DNA from 2 places in the Phytobacter sp. V91 genome. Region 2 is predicted to be linked to the other one. Evidence: predicted binding sites of a transcription regulator. Region 2 holds the regulator's gene; the other holds the start of a gene.
What was found. Region 2 encodes sigma-54, which starts transcription at its own class of promoters, with help from an activator protein. Its sites were predicted from a motif close to GTTGGCACANNTTTCGCTNT; they were not measured.
Positions count from the first base shown of each region.

Region 1 (7,422 bases), on a different contig from region 2:
AGATCTGGAAGACAAAGAGAATTTCATCTGGCAGTCGCTGATGACTGCCATTGTTGAACATCAGTTGCCGCCGGGCAGTAAACTTCCTGAAGAGGCTTTAGCCGAGGTGTTTGGCGTCAGCCGCACGGGGATCCGTAAGGTGTTGACCCGCCTTGCAACGGTGCAAATGATCACCATAACGCCCAGGCGTGGTGCATTTGTCGCCAGACCGGATATTGATGAATCAAAATCGATCTTCAGCACCCGCAAAATGATCGAGTGCGCCAATCTCGCGGACGTACTGGCACATTTGCAGTCGACGCATATTGCAGGGCTGGAGAAAATTATCGCCCAGGAGGAAGAGGCCCATCAGAACCACGACGGTGCCGCCGCTATTCGCCACTCTGCCGCCTTCCATATCCAGTTACAGGCTATCTCGGGCAATGCGGTAGTGACCGACATTGTGACCACTCTGGCTCAGCGTTCCTCGCTGGTTATTGCCGCCTGGGGCGCGCCCTGGCAGCGTGGCTGCCGCTGCAATGATCACGGCAGATTGATTGAATTACTGCGCAAAAAGGACCTTCCGGCGCTCACAAATGCCCTGGCGCATCACTTTGATCACATCGTCTCCAGCCTGAGTTTCGAACGCGGCGGCGAGATACTCCCCGACTTTGCGCGCTTGTTTGGCACCGCAGGAGAACAATAATGACTTCATGTTGTATACAGGTGATCAACCCTAATACCAGCCCTGAAATGACACAGACGATTGCCAGCGCCGCCCGGAGTGTCGCGGCGCCAGGCACCCGTATTCTGGCCAGTTGCCCGAGCCAGGGAGTGGAATCCATCGAAGGGCACTTTGATGAAGCCATTGCGGCCATTGGGGTACTGGAGCAGATAAAACGCGGGAAAGAGCAAGGGGCGCAGGGGCACGTGATTGCCTGCTTTGGTGACCCAGGATTACTGGCGGCACGCGAGCTGGCAAGCGGCCCGGTGGTCGGTATTGCCGAAGCAGCAATGCATTTCGCAACCCTGGTGGCAACGCGTTTTTCAGTGGTTACCACATTGCCGCGTACGCTGATTATTGCCCGTCATTTATTGCAGCAGTATGGTTTTGAACATCACTGTGCCGCCCTGCATGCTATCGATTTACCGGTGCTGGCATTAGAAGATGGCACGGGTCTTGCTCAACAAAAAGTACGTGAGCGTTGTATACAAGCCAAACGTGAGGACAATAGTGGTGCGATTGTTCTTGGCTGCGGCGGAATGGCAAATCTGGCGAGTGAACTGACACGGGAACTGGGTATACCGGTGATCGATGGCGTTACGGCCGCGGTGAAGATGGTGGAATCACTCATCGCTCTGGGTTTGTCTACCAGCAAATACGGCGATCTTGCGTATCCCAACAAAAAGCCGCTCTCAGGATGTTTTGAAATACTGAACTGAGCGTGGACGGAAAGGAGGTTGAATCAGCATGCAATCAGCAACGGACAAGCCAGTGTGGCATTTTACCGCTAACTACCCGCGCGATATGGCGGGCTACGCCGGAACCCCCCCTCATGCGCAATGGCCAGGCGGGGCACGAATTGCCGTGCAGTTTGTCCTCAATTTTGAAGAGGGCGGCGAAAACCATGTGCTGCATGGCGATGCCGGATCCGAGCAATTTCTGTCAGATATTATTGGTGCGGCCAGCTACCCGGCCCGACATATGTCGATGGACTCGCTGTACGAATACGGATCCCGGGCGGGTTTCTGGCGCATTCATAATGAATTTCAAAAACGCGGCCTGCCGCTGACCGTCTTTGGCGTGGCGATGGCGCTGGCGCGTAACCCGGAGATCGTTAAGGCGATCGCTGCGGCGGATTATGATGTTGTCAGCCATGGCTGGCGTTGGATCCACTATCAGGATCTGGATATCCAGACCGAGCGCCAGCATATGCAGCAGGCGATGGAGATCCTCACCACGCTGTTTGGTAAAGCGCCGCTGGGCTGGTACACCGGGCGTGACAGCCCGAACACCCGCAAGCTGGTGGTGGAGCAGGGGAGCCTGATGTACGACAGCGACTATTACGGTGACGATCTCCCTTTCTGGACAACCGTCGACCAGAAGCCTCATCTGATTGTGCCTTATACCCTGGATGCCAATGATATGCGCTTTGCTACAGCTCAGGGCTTTAATACTGCGGAACAGTTCTATACCTATCTGAAAGACAGTTTCGATGTGCTGTACGAGGAGGGAGAAACATCGCCAAAAATGATGTCGATTGGCATGCACTGTCGGTTACTGGGCAGGCCTGGCCGCTTCCGGGCTTTACAACGTTTTCTCGATTATGTGCAGAGTTTCGATGATGTCTGGATCTGCCGTCGTCAGGATATCGCTGAGCACTGGATGAAGGTGCACCCTTATACAGCGACGTGAATTTTCCCCTCACCCTGAAGCGGGTGAGGGGCCAGCAGTCACCCCATCAAACTGACATGCGCCGCTACAATCCGCCAGCCGTAGGGAAACTTCACCCAGGTTTGCATCTGGCGGCCGACGCGCTCGCTGTTCTCACGGGTAAATTCCGTGCTTGCGACCGCCATATCATCGCCGTAGGTGGTGATGGTGGTGTTACGCAGCAATCGATCCAGTCCGGTTGACGGACGCGTGTTGCGAAACTCGCGAATGGCCTCGATACCGTACAAGTTCTCCGTTGCGCCATAGCGCACGGTGCGTGGATCGGCCCAGAACAGTTCGTCCAGAACCTCTACGTCGTTACTTACCAGCGCCTGTTCGTAGCGATAAAATGCCGTCGTCACTTCATTGAGCACGGCTGGTCTGTCGATATTTTCTCTGTTCATCATGCATCCTGTGGATAAAGAATACCTGCCTGCTCCAGTCGCCATGCGGCCTGTAAGCAACGCGCTTCCTGCCAGGGAGCGGCAATAATTTGCACGCCAATTGGTAACCCGGATGCCGTTTTCACCGGTACTGTCACCACCGGCAGGCCGAGAAATGAAATGGGCTGTGTCAGCATCCCCATACTGGCTTTGACGGGCAGATCCGTCTGGTTAATGCGCATGGTGTTGGCCCCAATCGGCGTGGCGCTACAGGGAGTGGCGGGCGCCAGCAGCAGGTCGATACCGTTAAACAGCGGCAACGTTTGATCGCGAAACCAGGCGCGAAAACGCTGAGCCTGAGTATACCAGGCCGAAGGGGTCATCGCCCCGGCGAGTAAGCGCTCGCGGGAGTTAAGCTCGAAGTTATCGGCATCCGTGCGCAGCGCAGGCAGATAGTGGTTTCCCCCTTCAGCCGCAGAGAGTAAAAACGCCGCCGAGCGCGCCAGTTCAGCCTCAGGTAATACCCGTGTCTGCTCTGCGCCCAGTGCGCGCGCCACGGTGGCGACGGCTTCACGCGCGTCATTGTCACACCAGGTGGAGAAATAACCTTCCAGCACCGCGCAGCGCAGTGAACCTCGAGCCCCAAGGGCTGGCGTGGTTGCGCAAGGTTCGTTGTCTGACTGCCAGCTATCTTCAACGTCCTTTCCCTGCAAGGCGTCATAGACGCTTACCAGGTCCATCACGTTGCGAGCCAGCGGACCAATATGGTCAAGACTGGCGACAAATGGGTGACTCCCCACGCGTGACAGGCGACCAAACGTCGGCTTTAGCCCGAGCACGCCGCATAAGGAGGCCGGGACGCGAATAGATCCATTGGTATCACTCCCCAGCGAAAAATTGACCATCCCTGCCGCCACTGCCGCCGCCGACCCCCCGGATGAACCGCCGGCCACCCGGGAGGTATCGCGTGGATTACGCGTTGCCCCGTAGTGGCTGTTCTCGGTGGTGAAGCCATAGGCATAGGCATCCATATTCAGCGTACCCGCAAGCATCGCCCCACTCTGGTGAAGCTGACGCAACGCAAAGGCGTCTTTTGTCGCCGGAGGCTGAGTGCTGAACAGCTTAGCTCCTGCAAGCGTGGTGATACCTTCCACATCAAACAGATTCTTCACCGCATAAGGCACACCGGCCAGTGCGGGCAGTGTTTCGCCAGCAGCCCGACGCGCGTCCAGGTGTGCGGCCTCGGTGAGCATACGTTCCCCGGTAACGGCGGTGAACGCATTAATCAGCGGGTTATCCTGCTCAATACTGGCCAGCGCCTGTTGCGCCAGTTCACGGGCGCTAAAGGTTTTTGCCCGCAAACCCTTTTGGATCTCAGAAATGGATAAACTCATAGCCGATACTCTCCCGCGCCTTCCTGACGATGGGGGAGAGGGAAGGCCATCAGAGGCTCCGCCATTGCGGCAATGCGGGTCAGTTGAATTTCCAGCTCGGCCCGCCGGGCATCATCCAGCGGCACCGCCAGCAGTTGTTCCATCAGCCGGACATAACCCGGCCAGTCAAATTTGTTATCACTCATTATTGCTCCTTAAAAACCAGCTGCGCTGCCGTTGCTACGTGGATCGAATGCCCCTTCAAGCATGCCCGTGGGGTGGCGTACAATCGCCCCTGCATGACCGGTGGCCTCGCTCAGACCCGGAAGCCATTCCACATCGTGACCGAGATTGCGTAACGCCTCAAAAGTCTCAGCGCTGAAACGGCCTTCCAGTTTCAGGCTTTCTGATACCTGCCCCCAGGTGCGGCCCAGCAGCCAGCGCGGGGCGCATACCGCCTCCTGCAAAGGCATGTTTTGCATGATATGGCGGGTAAAAATGGCCGCCTGAGTCTGGGGTTGCCCGTCGCCGCCCATGGTGCCGTAGACCATAGTGCGCCCGTCTTTCAGGCGCGCTGCCGCCGGATTGAGAGTATGGAACGGCTGTTTACCGGGCATCAGCGCCAGCAGGTGATCCGGGTTGAGGCTGAATGCGGCTCCCCTGTTTTGCAGCAGAACACCGCTCTGCGGCAGAACCACGCCGCTACCAAACTCGTGATAGATACTCTGGATAAATGACACCGCCAGCCCGTTTTTATCAACCACGCCCATCCAGACGGTGTCGCCCGGTCCTTTGCCATTGCCCCAGGGGGCGGCACGAGATTCGTCGATGCTTGCCGCAAGGGTTTCCAGCGGGGCTTGTTCGAGCAGGCTTTGCACCGGCAGAGTCACATGGCGTGGGTCGGTGATATAGCGGTCACGCAGGCCAAAGGCCTTTTTGGTGGCCTCGACAATACGGTGGATAGTCTGTACTTCGCTGGCCTGCGCCATCTCCAGATGGTCGGTAATGCCAAGAATGGCCAGCGATACCAGGCCCTGAGTCGGCGGCGTCATATTGAAGACTTCGCCCTGGCTGTGGGCCAGTCGCAGCGGTACCCGGCGGTGAGCCCGATGGGCGGCAAAATCACTGCCGGTGAGCGGTAGGCCGAGCGTGCGCATCTCCCCGGCAATCAGCTCAGCCAGCGGACCGCGATAAAAACTGTCCAGCCCTTCGGTGGCCAGGCGGGTGAGAGTACGGGCCAGGCGTGGCTGACAAAAACGGCTACCCGCCTGCGGAATCTGACCATTGACCAGGAAAGTGTCGGCAAAGCCGGGAATGTCCACCAGCTCCGGATATTTACTTTGCGTGGCGCTGGCCTGGGAGTGCGTCACCGGGATCCCGTCGCAGGCGTAGCGGATAGCATCTGCCAGCAGTCGCGAGAGCGGCAACTGACCGCCGCCGAGTGAGGCCGAATATTTCAGCGCCTCATCCCAGCCGCTGAGCGTGCCAGGCACGGTTAATGCAGCCAGTGGTCCACGGTGAGGGATCTGCTGGTGACCCTGATAGAAATCCAGCGTGGCCATTTGCCCGGCGGCGCCGCTGGCGTCAATCGCCAGCGGCTCTCCTTCGGGAGGCACAATCAACCAGAACCCGTCGCCGCCAATACCGTTCATATGGGGATAAACCACCGCGATAGTGGAGGCGGCAGCAACCATTGCCTCAATCGCGTTGCCGCCGTGGCGCAGCACCGACAATGCCGACTCGCTGGCAAGGTGGTGGGGAGTTACCGCCATCCCGGAGGGGGCCATATTACTTTGCATCGTCACGCTCTCTTTTTCGGGTTAGTCAGAGAGCTAAGCAAGAGCTGTTCCAGATTGACGACCTGTGTTTCATTGTGTCAGCTTAGAGTGAAACGAAAGTTGCAGGAGGCGGTATGCAGCAGTTAGATGCGCGTTTGCGTGAGTGTTATGGCGAATTATCGCCGCAGGAACAGCGGGTTGCCTCGTTTATCATGGATCATTTCGACGATCTGGTGAGCTATAACAGCGCCGAACTGGCGCGCCTGAGCGGAGTGTCGAAGGCTACCGTTAGCCGTCTGTTCAAACGCCTGGGCTATAGCAGTTTCAAAGAGATGCGCGATGAGCTACGCACCCTGCGCCAGAGCGGTATGCCACTGACGGAAAACCGTGATGCGGTGCAGGGCAACACGCTGCTGGCGCGCCATTACAAGCAGGAGATGGCCAATCTTACCCAATGGGTAAATGCCCTCGACGCAGAGCAGTTTGGCGAAGTCGTGCAGGCCCTGAGCGAGGCGCGCCGGGTCTTTATTCTTGGCCTGCGTAATAGCGCCCCTGTCGCGCTGCACTTGCGCCAGCAACTGATGCAAAGCCGGGGGCAGGTCAGCCTCATCCCTCAGCCAGGACAGACGCTGGCGGAAGAGCTGGTGGATATGACCCCCGCAGACCTGGTGGTGGTGGTGGCCTTTCGTCGTCGGCCGCGGGTCATCCGCCCGGTACTGGAAGTACTGCGCAATCAGGGGGTACCCACTCTTGCCATCAGTGAACCTCAGGCGGCGGGAATTACCGCGCTCGCACGCTGGCATTTGGGTGTCCCGCTTGACAGCGTCTCAGCCTTTGACAGCTACAGCGGGGCCATGAGCCTCGTGAATTTGCTCTCTAATGCTCTGTTACATAACGCGCTGACCGAAGGGCGTCAGCGCATCCACCACATCGCTTCTTTGTATACAGAACTCGATGAACTGGAGCAGCGCTAAATCACCATGTTGGTGCTTTGGCACCAGCATGGTGATTTATTCTGGTGCGTGAGTACTGAAGAAAAACAGACAAAAAAAGAACGAATGCCTTTGGATACAGGGCTGGTCTCTGATATTTGTGTGTGGCACATTAGTTGCAGAAAGTAACGCAAAGAACCTTTTGTTTCACGACTCACGCTTTGTCTCCCAAAGGACGCGTCTATGTTTGATTCTCCACAATGCTTACAAATTAACCCTCCTCATCGCCTGTTGATGGGGCCGGGTCCCATTAATGCCGACCCGCGAGTATTACGCGCAATGGCGAGCCAACTGGTGGGGCAATACGATCCGGTGATGACCGGCTACATGAATGACGTGATGGCCCTCTACCGTGATGTTTTCCGTACCCGCAACCAGTGGACCATGCTGGTGGATGGCACCTCGCGTGCAGGTATTGAAGCCGTCCTGATTTCCGCCATCCGTCCTGGCGACAAAGTGCTGGTCCCTGTTTTTGGCCGCTTC
Region 1 is NZ_CBFFRJ010000078.1:2,303-9,724, reverse strand. Features, by position in the region: gene ACSZO4_RS16145 (GntR family transcriptional regulator) at 1-685, shown strand, start outside; gene hpxA (allantoin racemase) at 685-1,422, shown strand; gene puuE (allantoinase PuuE) at 1,451-2,395, shown strand; gene hpxZ (oxalurate catabolism protein HpxZ) at 2,434-2,820, opposite strand; gene ACSZO4_RS16125 (AtzE family amidohydrolase) at 2,817-4,190, opposite strand; gene hpxX (oxalurate catabolism protein HpxX) at 4,187-4,375, opposite strand; gene ACSZO4_RS16115 (gamma-glutamyltransferase family protein) at 4,385-5,968, opposite strand; gene ACSZO4_RS16110 (MurR/RpiR family transcriptional regulator) at 6,082-6,921, shown strand; gene ACSZO4_RS16105 (pyridoxal-phosphate-dependent aminotransferase family protein) at 7,123-7,422, shown strand, end outside.
Region 1: the regulator sigma-54 is predicted to act here: its motif matches at 6,003-6,022, upstream of ACSZO4_RS16115 (gamma-glutamyltransferase family protein).

Region 2 (7,422 bases):
GGCGAGAAATACTCTGGCAGGTTACTCATGGCCTGCTCAAAGATTTCAGGCGATTCCGGCATATTACGCACATCGATACTGACAGCCGCTGAGGTTTGTCTGTCGGCCAGGGTTCTTGCCAGTTCAGGAAGCAGGACGACGGGCAGGTTATCGACGCAGTAAAATCCCATGTCTTCCAGCGCGCGCAACGCAACGGATTTCCCCGAGCCAGAACGACCACTCACAATCATCAGGACCATGGGCCATTTCTCCTCACTGCCATGGATGAAACGGTGACGAATTGGCTACGCATCGTCCTGTTCGCCTTCTGTCAGCGTGATGATTTGGTACAGTTCTTCATCACTTTGTGCAGAGCGCAGGCGGCGACAGATGGTTTTGTCAGCCAGGCGTTTTGCCACTAAAGAGAGGGTATGTAAGTGCGTTTTTGTCTGGTCAGCTGGCACAAGGAGTGCAAACAGCAGATCGACAGGTTGGTTATCAATGGCATCAAAGGCAATCGGCGTTTCCAGTTGCACAAAAACACCCACCGCGCGAAGCGTATCTTCTTCGAGCTTGCCATGAGGGATAGCAATCCCATTGCCAATACCCGTACTGCCCATTTTCTCGCGCGTGAGGATCGCTTCGAAAACCACCTGAGGCGGCAGGCTTAACTGCTTTGCGGCAAGCTCACTGATGATCTCCAGCGCACGTTTTTTGCTCTGGCAGTGAACGCCACTACGGGTACATTCCTGGTTAAGGACATTGCTCAATTGTAGAGCGGAATCGTTGTTCATCATAATTTCACCTGAGCAATGCCAGTGCAGTCACCCTACCGGGTCGCGGTAGGGTGGAAATGCACCAGGCTCATGCCCGGACAATTAGTGTTGTTTCAGTTTATCTTTATGTTTCGTCAGCTGGCGCGCCAGTTTATCAATTAAACCGTCAATAGCAGCGTACATATCCTGACCTTCCGCACTGGCATGAATTTCACCACCATTTACATGCAAAGTCGCATCCGAGGTATGAGTCACTTTCTCCACTTTCAACACAATATAGACCTGATTAATCCTCTCGAAGTATTGCTCGAGTTTCGCGAACTTGGCATTGACAAATTCACGCAGGGCCTCGGTGATCTCGACGTTCTGTCCTGTGATGTTAAGCTGCATAGTGTCTTCCTTATCGGTTGGGTCAGACCAGCTGTTTACGCTGATTTGACGGCGGAATGGATAAAGACTCTCGATATTTTGCAACGGTACGCCGCGCTACCATGATGCCCTGGTCGGACAGCATGGACGTCAGTTTACTGTCACTCAGTGGCTTCGCAGGATTCTCTGCGGCGATCAATTTTTTCACCAGCGCCCGGATTGCCGTCGACGAGGCTTCGCCGCCACCTTCGGTATTCACGTGGCTGGAGAAAAAATATTTGAGTTCAAAAATGCCTCGCGGACTGTGGAGGTATTTTTGCGTGGTCACACGGGAGATGGTCGATTCATGCATCTCAACGGCCTGGGCGATATCCGCCAGCACCATCGGTTTCATGAACTCCTCTCCCTGTTCAAAAAAGGCTTGCTGCTGTTCGACGATGCAGCGACTTACCCGAAGCAGGGTGTCGTTACGGCTTTCCAGACTTTTTATCAGCCACTTCGCATCCTGTAAATTACTGCGAATAAACTGGCTGTCTGCATCGTTACGCGCACCGCCACACATTGCGGCGTAGTGCTGATTGATTTGCAAACGCGGGATGCTGTCTGAGTTCAGTTCCACCACCCAGCGGGTGTTGTGTTTACGAACCAGTACATCCGGAATGACATACTCAGGTTCGCCGGTCTGGATTGACTGACCCGGACGCGGATCCAGCGACTGGATTAAATTCACTGCTTCTTTCAGTACATCTTCTTTCAGACGGGTAACGCGCATCAGGGTGCGGAAATCATGATTAGCCAGCAGATCAAGATGCTCACTGATGATCAGCTGCGCTTCATCGCGCCAGGGCGTGTCTTTGGCAAACTGTGAAAGCTGGATTAGCAGACAGTCACGCAGATCTTTTGCCGCGACGCCCACCGGGTCGAAACGCTGGATACGCTTAAGCACCGCTTCGATTTCATCAAGGCCAATCTCTTCATCCCCCATGCTCTCAAGGATATCTTCCAGGGGCACGGTGAGGTAACCGGTATCGTCCACGGCATCAACAATGGAGGTTGCGATGGCCCGGTCAGTGTCGGAGAAAGGCGTCAGCTCCACTTGCCACATCAGGTAATCCTGCAATGACTGCGTGGTTTCGCCCTGATAGACGGGCAGTTCGTCATCAATGTAATCGGTGCTGCTACCGGAAGGCGTGCCTGCGGTGTAGATCTCGTCCCAGCTGGCATCCAGAGGTAACTCTTCTGGCATATCTTTCTGTTCGAGCGCATCTACGCTGTCGAGGTTTTCGCTATCCTGAGACTGCTGCGTTTCCACTTCTTCATGAAGATCGGTTTGTTCCAGCAACGGGTTACTCTCCAGCGCTTGCTGAAGTTCTTGCTGGAGTTCCAACGTGGACAGCTGTAACAGGCGAATAGCCTGTTGCAGCTGCGGCGTCATGGCCAGCTGTTGGCTGAGCCTTAATTGCAAACCTTGCTTCATATTCAGAGCAGTACTCTCCGACTAAACACGTCAATAAACTCTACCCTATCAGAGTCTGAAGTCTTCCCCAAGATATACGCGCTTAACGTGTTCGTCTTCAAGGATTTGCTGTGGGGTTCCATGGGCGATTAAGTGGCCCTGACTGACGATATAGGCACGCTCGCAGACTGCCAGAGTTTCACGCACGTTGTGGTCGGTGATTAACACACCCAGCCCACTGTCACGTAAATGCTCAATGATACGTTTGATGTCGATAACGGAAATCGGGTCAACGCCGGCAAAGGGTTCATCCAGCAGAATAAACTTAGGATTAGCCGCCAGGGCGCGGGCGATTTCTACACGACGACGTTCACCGCCGGATAATGCCTGGCCAAGGCTATCGCGCAGGTGTTCAATATGAAACTCTTCCATCAATTCGTTCGCCCGGTCAGTGCGCTGTTCTGCGCTGAGGTCGTCCCGAATCTGCAGGACGGCCATCAGGTTATCAAAAACGCTGAGGCGACGGAAAATGGACGCTTCCTGTGGAAGATAGCCGATACCACGACGGGCACGCGCATGCAGCGGCAGCAGGCTAATGTCTTCATCATCAATAATGATATTGCCAGCATCGCGCGGCACAATGCCCACGACCATGTAAAACGTGGTGGTCTTCCCGGCGCCATTAGGGCCTAACAGGCCGACGATCTCACCCGAATTGACGGTCAGGCTCACGTCTTCCACGACGCGACGACCTTTGTAGGCCTTCGCGAGATTCTTTGCAGTTAATGTTGCCATAACGTATTAGTTACTCTTTTTTTGCGCCGGAGCCGGGTTTTGATTCTGATCGTTGCTCTTATTCTGCAACTGCGACGGTACCAGAACCGTGGTGACACGTTTACCTTTCTCGCTGAACGCCTGCATCTTCTGCTCTTTCACCAGGTAGGTGATTTTGTCGCCTTTGATATTGCTATCAAGCTGTTCAAGATAGGCATTGCCCGTCAGAACCACAAAGTCTTTGGCCAGTTCGTAATGCATATGTGAGGCATGGCCTTTTACCGGTTTACCGTTGTCCTGTAACTGATAAAAGGTCGCTGGATTGCCGTAACCGTCAATCACCTCTTTTCCCTGCTCTCCGCCAGGACGTGTTACCACAACTTTGTCAGCGTTAATTTTGATCGTGCCCTGGGTCACAACAACATTACCGGTGAAGGTGACGACGTTGCCCTGCATATCCAGAGATTGTTGATCCGAGTCGATATGGATTGGCTGTTCAGTATCACCAGTGACCGCAAGCGCCGGAAGGCTGGCAGCAAAAAGGACGCTGGCCAGGGCAACATTAAGGCTGAGTTTGTTTGTTTTGAATTTCATATGAGCTTCTAACCTTTTCAATCAGCTCTGCGGTTTTGCTGCGTAAATTGCCGCGCATTTTCAGGCCGGTGGAATTAAATGTCGTTCCGTATAACGTCACCTGGTCATCGGAGGTCACATCCTGAGTGACCAGATTTATTTGGGCGTTATCCGTCGTAATTTTTCGTAGTTGAGCGTCCGCAGTCAGCGCGTTGACCTCAACATTGCCGTAAAGATAAAGCATTCTGTCGTTGGTCAGTTTGGCTTTATCCGCCTTAATCGACCAGCCAGGGGTTTTGTCTTTATCAAAGGTCGTCAGGACTGGCTGGGTAAACCATGTGACCGCGTCCGTAGAGAAATACTCCACATGCTGGGCGATCAGTCGGTAGTTCAGGGCGCCTTCCGGGCTGTAGACTACCGTATCGGTATGCTCGCTTTTATACGTTGGATCACTGTTGTTGGTGTTTACGGGGGCCGGTTGTTCCCGGTCCGCCAGATTGACGCCAATCAGTACCAGTACGAGCAGCGCCAGCATGATGATGACCCAACGTATGGTTTTACTCATATTGATTGCCCTTTGGCCTCATCAAGTTTACCTTGCGCCAGTAATAATAAATCGCAAACTTCACGGACGGCGCCACGGCCTCCGGCAATGCGCGTAATGTAATCCGCGCGAGGGATCAACAGCGGGTGCGCATCTGCAACGGCAACGCTCAGGCCAATTTCTGCCATCACCGGCCAGTCAATCAGGTCATCACCGACATAAGCCACCTGCTCCGGCTGCAATGCAAACTTCGTCAACAGCTCACGGTAGGCCAGCAGTTTGTCTGACTGACCCTGGTAAAGATGCGCTATCCCTAAGGTTTCGCAGCGGTCTTCTAATAGTTTAGCTTTTCGCCCGGTAATGATGGCCACTTCAATGCCAGATGTTAATGCACAACGGATACCGTAACCATCGCGAACATTGAAGGCTTTCAGCTCTTCGCCATTGTTGCCCATATAGATCAGGCCATCCGATAACACGCCATCGACATCCAGTATCAACAGCTGAATTTTTTCCGCTTTCGCCATGACCTGGGTGCTAACAGGACCGTAGCAGGTCTCTACCGACGAACCAACATTACTCATTTACTCATCCTTTTTATACGACGCCTGCGCGCAGCAAATCATGCATATGTACCACACCCAGCAACTGGTCGCCATCGGCAACCAGAACAGATGTTATATGGCGTGATTGCATGACATTCAGGGCTTCTACCGCCAGAATATCAGGCCTTACGCGGATGCCGCCCGGCGTCATTACATCTTTGATGCCGAGGCTACGGACATCGGCACCCATATCGAAAACCCGACGTAAATCACCGTCGGTGAAAATACCTTCAATTTTCATCAAATCATCGCAGATGACGGTCAGACCGAGATTCTTGCGGGTGATTTCCAGTAGTGCATCACGCAGACTCGCCTCTTTGCTGACGCGCGGGATTTCGTCACCGGTGTGCATGATATCGCTCACACGCAGCAGAAGCTTGCGCCCTAATGCGCCGCCCGGATGGGAAAGCGCAAAATCTTCGGCGGTAAAACCCCGGGCTTTGAGCAAGGCGACTGCCAGTGCATCCCCCATAACTAATGCCGCAGTGGTGCTGGACGTTGGGGCCAGACCCAGCGGGCATGCCTCTTTGGGAACCTTGACGCACAAATGGATATCTGCCGCCCGACCCATGCTACTTTCAGGCCGGCTGGTCAGGCAAATTAATAATATCTTCAGTCGCTTAAGGACCGGAATCAGGGCCAGGATCTCGTTCGACTCTCCGGAATTCGACAGCGCAATCACCACGTCGTTTTCCTCAACCATGCCGAGATCGCCGTGCGCGGCTTCGCCAGGATGCACGAAGAAAGACGAGGTGCCGGTGCTGGCAAAGGTCGCGGATATTTTACGGGCAATGTGGCCCGATTTTCCCATTCCCATGACGGCGACTTTGCCGCGGCAATAGAATATCTTCTCACAAGCCCTGGCAAAATCTTGATTGATATACTGATCGAGATGCGCGAGGCCTTCACGCTCAATATTCACAACGTCCCGCCCGGCTTGCTGAAAGTCGAAACCCTGTTGCAGATCTAAATGCGACATAATGTGCTTCCGCTTATCCTGTCAAATGCGGCGTTAACCAGAACAACAACGCCAGCCAGATAAAGAATCCGCCCAGCAACAGAGCGCCGGGGCCCCTGCCGGTTGGGCGTTTGCGTCGCCAGCAGATAAAGGCAAAGATGATGCTCACCAGCAGCATGACGCCATAATCTCGCGTGAAGGCGAGGGGATTAAACGCCCCTGGCGCAATCAGCGCCGGTAACCCCAGAACCAGTGTGATATTGAAAATATTCGAGCCGATAATATTGCCAATGGCAATATCGTCTTCACCTTTACGTGCGCCAGCAATCGCGGTGGCGAGCTCTGGCAGGCCAGTGCCAATGGCAATCACGGTGAGGCCAATAGTGAGCTCACTCATGGCGAAGTAGTTGGCCATTACCGTGGCATTATCCACCACCATCCGCGTGGCCATTGGCATGATAATTAATGCGATGCCAAGCCACAAGAAAGCCACCGGCAGGCTACCGTCACGGGGCAATTCGGCCAGTTGCTCACGGGTCAGGCTATCATCCCCCTGCTGTTCTGCCTGGCGGGCGATGTTAACAATGAACACCAGCCACAGCACGGCGAGAAGCAGTAAAAAAATACCGTCAAGCCTGGTCAGTTGCCCGTCGAACAGCACCATCCCTGCAAGCGTACTGGCCACCAACATTAACGGCAACTCACGGCGTAAGATATCGGAATGCACGGTAAAAGGCTGGAGAAACGCGGCGAGGCCCAAAATCAAAAGAATATTTGTGATGTTGGAACCGATAGCCGTTCCGATTGCCAAATCAAGTTGCCCGTGCATTGAAGCGGCGACGGCGACAATGATTTCCGGCAGAGAGGTGCCAATGCTGACGACGGTCATGCCAATCAGCAAAGGGGGAATACCCAACGTTCGGCACAGAATGGAGGCTGCGAACACCAGACGGTCGGCGCTGTAGACGACCAAAAGCAAACCAATTATTAATAGCGCCGTCGCTAAAAGCATCTAACGTCCTTTCTTGAGGTATAATCTGCCGGTCCGCAGGCTGCGATCGCCGGGAAATACCGGGAATGACGAGCGGTGTAAAGAAGTCTTAATTTTGACTTTATGCGGCTCAAAAGTAAAACAAATGCCAGCTTTCGCTAACTCTGGCAGGTAATATTCTGTAAAAATGTCGGGTTCTTGATGTTATCGGCCATAGCGCCTGGATCCGGCAGGCTTATAAGGAAGAAAGAATGAGCCAGACAGTGGCGAATCTCGTCGATATTCATGGTGTGAGTTTTTCACGTAGCAACCGTCCGATTTTTGACAACATCTCACTGGTGGTGCCACGCGGAAAGATCACTGCGATCATGGGGCCATCCGGGATTGGCAAAACGAC
Region 2 is NZ_CBFFRJ010000017.1:12,709-20,130, forward strand. Features, by position in the region: gene rapZ (RNase adapter RapZ) at 1-239, opposite strand, end outside; gene ptsN (PTS IIA-like nitrogen regulatory protein PtsN) at 285-776, opposite strand; gene hpf (ribosome hibernation promoting factor) at 858-1,145, opposite strand; gene rpoN (RNA polymerase factor sigma-54) at 1,168-2,601, opposite strand; gene lptB (LPS export ABC transporter ATP-binding protein) at 2,650-3,375, opposite strand; gene lptA (lipopolysaccharide ABC transporter substrate-binding protein LptA) at 3,382-3,948, opposite strand; gene lptC (LPS export ABC transporter periplasmic protein LptC) at 3,917-4,492, opposite strand; gene kdsC (3-deoxy-manno-octulosonate-8-phosphatase KdsC) at 4,489-5,055, opposite strand; gene kdsD (arabinose-5-phosphate isomerase KdsD) at 5,069-6,055, opposite strand; gene ACSZO4_RS05505 (calcium/sodium antiporter) at 6,069-7,046, opposite strand; gene mlaF (phospholipid ABC transporter ATP-binding protein MlaF) at 7,277-7,422, shown strand, end outside.